Regions from separate parts of the Alcanivorax sp. genome, predicted to be linked through region 3. Evidence: predicted binding sites of a transcription regulator. Region 3 holds the regulator's gene; each other region holds the start of a gene.

Region 1 (2,198 bases), 480 kb from region 3:
GAATAAACATCTCAAAGTTGCACGGCTGCAGTAATTGGCGCTCCCAAGACACAGAAAACGGCTGAAACCAATGAAAAGAACGGCGTTTTACCTCTCCGACGGCACTGGCATCACCGCTGAAACCCTCGGCCACAGCATGCTCAGTCAGTTCGGCGATATTGAATTTGTGCAGGTCACCCTGCCCTTCGTTCAGTCCGATGAGCAGACCCGCGAAGCGGTAGCCCGTATCAACAGGGCCTCACAAGAAGATGGCCAGAAACCCGTGGTCTTCTCCACCCTGGTAAACAACGACCACCGCGCCCTGCTACACGGCTGCGATGCCCTGGTGCTGGACCTGTTCGGCGCCTTCCTGAACCCCCTGGAAGACGAACTGGGGGTACGCTCCAGCCACAAGATCAACCAGAGCCACGCTATCCGTGATGCGGAATCCTACCGCATTCGTATCAATGCCGTGCATTTTGCCCTGGACAACGATGACGGCGCCCGCACCCGCCACTACGACCAGGCGGATGTTATCCTGATCGGCGTCTCACGCTCCGGTAAAACACCGACCTGTCTCTACCTGGCACTACAGTTCGGCCTGTTCACCGCCAATTATCCACTCACCGAAGACGACTTCGACGACCTGCGGCTGCCCAAGCCACTGCTTGAACACAAACAAAAACTCTTCGGTCTCACCATCAACGCGGACCGTCTCAGCGCTATCCGCAGCGAACGAAAAGCCGGCAGCAAATACGCCTCCCTGCGTCAGTGTGATATGGAGTTAAGAGCCCTGGAAGCGATGTACAACAAACACAACATTCCGTACCTGGATGCCACGGAGTTATCGATTGAGGAAATCAGTACGCGAGTCTTGGCGATGAAGGGGCTGGAGCGGCGGCTGCAGTAACTGGTACCCGCCGTAGGAGCTTGCCTGCAAGCGATTCACACTCATAACACCGTCATTCCGGGGTTATTCGCTGCACTCACCCCTTCGGGGCCAGCCTTCGGCTGTTCTGCGCTGCGCTGATGCCCCGGAACCTCCCTCCCCCGGCAGAGCCATTCATTCGAAAAGGGCACGGCGAGCTGAAGGAGGTTCTGGGTGTCCCCGATTCAGCACTGCCCCTCCCAGAGCCTCACTCTTTACCTTTAACGCAAAAAAAAGGCATTTAAAAGCCGCTTGTTTTTCCCTATAGTGCACAAATGAACAATAAATGTACGATCCAGATATTCACAGATAACACGTGGCATGATGCTGCTAGCGTGACGCTCACTAACGATGAGCAGCAAGGCTGGAAAGCCTCCACCCGAGCCGGCTACACCCTCGGCCATGTCCTGAACTTTCAAGGCAAGCGTGATGCCCACGCCTGCACCTATCAATGGCCAGTGAGCATGGAGTTGCTCCAGCATGAAAGTTGGCCCCCCTTTCTACTGGACTTGCTTCCCCAAGGGTTTGGACGCCAGGAACTGCTAAGGCAACTGGAGTTGCCAGAAACTGCGACTTACTCAGCCGACTGGGCGTTGCTGTTGGCTGGCGCCGGCAACCCTATTGGCAACCTTCGCATCAAGGAAGCCGCCGAGCGCAACCAGCAGGCGAACACACCGCTTACCGGCTTTCATTACAGCGACATTGCCAACAGGCATGAAGATTTTGTGGAATACCTAGCCAGCCATGGGCTCTTTGTAGCGGGCTCATCTGGCGTACAAGGCGAGTGGCCCAAAATCCTGCTGACAGAAGCCGACGACGGCTTGTTATACCTGGATCACACCCTTCCCGATCATAAAGCACGCAAACACTGGCTGGTGAAATTCCAGCGCAGCCACCAAGCCGACCTCAAACTGATTCTGGAATGTGAAGCGAAATACATGACCCTGGCCAGGCACCTGGGGTTGCGTGTTCATGGTGAGCTGGAAAACCACAACGGCGCCCTTTTCATCCCCCGCTTTGACCGCCAATGCGATAAAGGCAACGTCACACGTATCGCCCAGGAAAGTCTCGCCTCTCTGTGCCAGAAAGCAGGATTTGGGCTACGCATGACACACAATGAAGCCTGCACGGCAATTGCCGGAGCCTGTAACGATCCCGAGCAGGAAATCATCGAATACCTGAAACGCGATATAGCCAACATCATTCTTGGCAACAAGGATAATCACAGCCGCAATACCGCCATCAGCCGTACAAACAGCGGCCATATCGCCCTTACCTCCCTGTTCGATTT
Region 2 (2,198 bases), 820 kb from region 3:
CCCGGGCAGCTCGCGAAATGCCACGTCCATGTCGAAACCCAGGCTCTGAGACAGGGAGTTGAGCATCTGGAAATAGTAGACATTGCGGCGGTCCCAGCCGCGGATGGCGCCTTCCGACAGGGACAATTCGTCGGAATTGATCACCTTGTCCTCGTCGAAGAACTGCTTCATGCCCAAACCATCACAGCTGGGGCAGGCCCCGGCTGGATTGTTGAAGGAAAACAGCCGCGGTTCCAGTTCGGGGATCGAATAGCCGCAGTGCGGGCAGGCAAACTTGGCCGAGAAAGTCACTTCCTCGCCATCGCCGTCCATGGGGGCAATGATGGCGATGTCGTCAGCCAGATTAAGGGCGGTCTCAAAGGATTCCGCCAGCCGGTTCTGCAGGTCGTCACGGACTTTGAAGCGATCCACCACTACTTCGATGGTGTGCTTCTTGTTCTTGTCCAGATCCGGTGTGTCATCCATGTCATAGATGCGCCCGTCGATACGCGCGCGGATAAAGCCCTGGGCGCGCAGCTCTTCGAACAGGTGCAGGTGCTCGCCTTTCTTTTCGCGAATCACCGGCGCCAGCAGCATCAGCTTGCTGCCTTCTTCCATGGCCAGTACCTGATCCACCATCTGGCTGATGGTCTGGGCAGCCAGCGGCGCCTCGTGCTCCGGACAGCGGGGTTCGCCCACCCGGGCGAACAGCAGCCGCAGGTAATCGTAGATTTCGGTAATGGTGCCCACGGTGGAGCGGGGGTTGTGGCTGGTGGATTTCTGCTCGATGGAAATGGCCGGGCTGAGCCCTTCGATGTGATCCACATCGGGCTTCTCCATCATCGACAGGAACTGGCGGGCATAGGTGGAGAGGGATTCCACATAGCGGCGCTGGCCTTCCGCGTAAAGGGTGTCGAAGGCCAGTGAGGATTTGCCGGAGCCGGACAGGCCGGTGATCACCACCAGTTTGTCACGCGGGATATCCAGATCCACGTTCTTCAGGTTATGAGTCCGTGCACCGCGGACCAGAATGGTATCCATCAACTACCCCTGACTACTGTCAAAATGAACAGGGCAGTATAGGCGAATTCGTGTGAAGGGGAAAAGAAAGGCGCGCTTTCCTGCAGCCCGCTTCACGCGGGCACGCAAAAAAGCGTGCGAGCGTGTTGCGTGCGGGGTTGCTACAGGTTCTCTTGTGCCCAGTTCACCGCCTGCAGGCGGTTGGAGGCGTTGATCTTCTTGAAGATATTGTAGATGTGCGTCTTGATGGTGTGCGGGCTCAGATTCAGGCTGGAGGCGATTTCCGAATTCTTGGCGCCGGTGGCCATGACTTTCAGCACTTCCACTTCCCGGTCGGTAAGGTTTACCTCGCTACGGGAAAAGGTCTTGTTGAAAGTGCGGCTTTTCATCAGATAGGCCTGCAGCACGGCGCGTGGGAACCACAGCTCGCCGTCGAAAATTGCCTTGATGCCTTTGCTCAGCAGTGCCTGGGGGCAGTCATGCTGAAAACCGCCATTGACCATGGGCAGGCCGGCCAGGCGGGAGAGCGAATCGTCGCTGTCCACATTGAACAGGGCAATCAGAACGTCGTTTTCCACTTCCTGATCTGCTTCCAGGAGATGGGCGATCACCTCGTTCACGTCGACACTGTGGTAATCCACCAGAAACAGGTTCTGGTCAAATTCCCGTAGGGTTTCCACGGAGATGGTCTCTACCGAGGGAATGCTCTTGCTAGCCACTTCTTCCTTGACGAGAAATTCGGTGAGCAGGGCATTTTGCAGTTGCTGGCTGCCTACTACGTAAACTTGCTGGGTTTGTTGTTGGCTGTTCATCGATGCCGTCCATGATGTCTCAGGCAAAGCCTAAGAAAAAAAACTTATCAGCGTGTGAATTTATCACCGCTTTGACCGGGGTTCAATTTACCATTGCCCGGTTTTACTGATTTCACGATCTCGGAGCGCCAAAGTGGGGCACTGTGTCCTGGTCCGGCCCGGTGGGGAATCTGATACACTGCCCGCCTTTTTGTAGTGGCCGTGACGTTGCGGCCTCCCGTTTCTGGAGCAACAAGCGTTCATGTCGGCATCTTCTTCCCGTGTCCTGCAGCGAACAGAGCTGAAAACCACCGGCTATCTGGCGACCATCTTCGCGCTGCGGATGTTCGGCCTGTTCATGATTTTGCCGATTTTTGCGGTCTACGGGCAATCTCTGGAAGGTGCGAC
Region 3 (2,198 bases):
GAACAGATCGTCGTGTTGACTGGCCAGCGCCATGGCCTGACGGGATTCGTCTACATTGGTGCCGGTGAGCAATTGCCAGGACACCCCGGCGGAGCGGGCTCGTTCCAGCACCTCATTCCGGTCATCCCGGAATTGCTTGTCGGTCAGGTTGACGCCGATATCAGCCCAGTGAACGGGAGCCTTGTCGGGAGAAGTGTTGTGAGGTGCTGTCATCAGGAGCCTGCTCCGCCAGTTGTTCGCGCAGGGATTCTACCCGACGACGGTTGGCACCTAAATCCCAGTAGCCCACTCGAGAGGCGGAGCGCACTTCTACCACGCCGTCTTCGCGGACATAGAAGGTCACATCATCCACGAAGCGCAGTATCCGGCTGGAGAAACGGGCCTGAATACGGGACTGGCCGACCACGTCAAACTCCACACGGGGTAGTTGGCGCAACAGAGCCTGCAGACGGGCCATGCTGGCCTTACGGGTTTCCGCTACCTGTAATGGCGCGACCCGACGCTCTTCATCCGTAGCCAGACTGGACACGCAGTTGGGCGAATCCGGGCAGGGGGCGAGCAGATGCGTATTGGACATGGCGGCAGCACTCATCAATAGCAGAATGGCACTAGAAAGAATTCGGATCACGGATCAGCCCCACGAAAATACCCTCGATGATCAGCTGATCGGCAGGCACTTTAATGGGCTCGTACGCCTCATTGGCGGGTAACAGGGTAGCGCTGGATTTGTTCAACTTTAGGGTCTTCACCGTGACTTCTTCGTCAATGCGGGCAACCACGATCTCGCCGGAGCGAGCCACGTTGGATTTGCGCACGGCAATCAGGTCGCCGTCGAAGATACCCGCCTCGATCATGCTGTCGCCCTGTACCTTCAGCAGGTAGGTAGGCCGTTGCTTGAACAGCCCCTGGGGCACGGGAACCGTACGCTCCACATTTTCGATCGCCTCGATGGGGACCCCGGCAGCTACCTTGCCCACTACCGGTAGTTCTTCTTCCGACCAGAACGCATTGTCGAGTAACTGGATGCCGCGGGAGCGGTCACTATGGAGTTTTATGAAGCCTTTACGCTCCAGCGCTCTCAGATGGTCAGAGGCGGCATTCTTGGACTGGAAGCCCATGATGTCGGCAATTTCCGCGCGAGTCGGTGCCATACCGGTATCGGCGATGCATTCGCGGATACAGTCCAGCACCTGTTGCTGGCGATCGGTGAGTTTGCTGCTCATAACCTTCTCCATGTTTCCCGCAGGATTTCGGTTCCATACCCGGGCGTCATCGACGCTTCTGGCTAACCAGGCTGTCAGCCTTGGCTGACAAACAGTGCTACAAAACCGATGCTAGCATAGGTACTGATAATATGAACAGTGCTATTTGAACAGTTGTTCCTGTCTGTTTTTCGGCGGTTTCGGGAGGATGTCGTTGCCCTGTGAAGACGCGCGCACTAGCATATTGCAGGAAGGTCATAACGGTTGTGGGTCTTTATGTCGATTCGCCGCCAGATCTTCCGATAACAATTCCATCAGACCTGGGGATAGTAGATGGAGCAGGCCAATAATAATGACTTCGGCCAGCAACGGATCCGGCAGTTGTTGTCCGGTGTGCCGTTTTTCAATGAAATTGCCCGCGACGATCAAGATGAGTTTTCTCAACTTGAGCACAACACCCGCCTTTGGGTCGCCGGCTCGGGGGACACGGTCATTCGTGCCGGGGATGTGGATTCCACCCTGTATTTCCTGTTACGGGGGCAACTGGAAGTACTTTCGGAACATGCTGACGAAGCACCCTTGTATTATGTTTCTCCGGGTGAAGTTTTCGGTACCCTTTCCATGCTGCTTGGGACACCGCGCAGCGCCAATATAAGGGTATCCGAGAATGCCCGTGAAGCCGTGCTGGCAAGCCTGGACTTCAACGAGTTCAATGAGGATGAGGGTCCTTATTCACTGACCACCCGGCTGGCTTTCTTCCACATGATTGTCCATCACATTCGCTGGACCCTGGAAGTCAAACGCATGCAATCCCCGGATCACGAGCTGGTCCAGTCCATGCGCAAGCTACCGGTCTTTCACGGGGAAAAAGGCAGCCGTGAAGAACTGGCCGCCCTCAAGGTGCAGGCCCAGGGTCTGGCGGAACTGCTGTGCCGCTGGAATGAAGAAGGAGCGGAAGGGACGGGGGCGTTGCAGCTAACGTGAAGGCAGTTAATA

The links. The regulator LexA, encoded in region 3, represses DNA repair genes until DNA is damaged. The targets are predictions, from matches to a motif close to TACTGTNTANNTANACAGTA.
Region 1: the regulator LexA is predicted to act here: its motif matches at 1,173-1,192, upstream of KZ772_RS03515 (HipA domain-containing protein).
Region 2: the regulator LexA is predicted to act here: its motif matches at 1,035-1,054, upstream of uvrA (excinuclease ABC subunit UvrA).

What each region holds. Positions count from the first base shown of each region.
Region 1 is NZ_CP080267.1:784,613-786,810, forward strand. Features, by position in the region: gene KZ772_RS03510 (pyruvate, water dikinase regulatory protein) at 71-889, shown strand; gene KZ772_RS03515 (HipA domain-containing protein) at 1,243-2,198, shown strand, end outside.
Region 2 is NZ_CP080267.1:3,451,389-3,453,586, forward strand. Features, by position in the region: gene uvrA (excinuclease ABC subunit UvrA) at 1-1,020, opposite strand, end outside; gene KZ772_RS16235 (response regulator transcription factor) at 1,161-1,811, opposite strand; gene KZ772_RS16240 (MFS transporter) at 2,053-2,198, shown strand, end outside.
Region 3 is NZ_CP080267.1:306,945-309,142, forward strand. Features, by position in the region: gene KZ772_RS01330 (TatD family hydrolase) at 1-213, opposite strand, end outside; gene KZ772_RS01335 (DUF1499 domain-containing protein) at 161-628, opposite strand; gene lexA (transcriptional repressor LexA) at 609-1,223, opposite strand; gene KZ772_RS01345 (cyclic nucleotide-binding domain-containing protein) at 1,536-2,186, shown strand.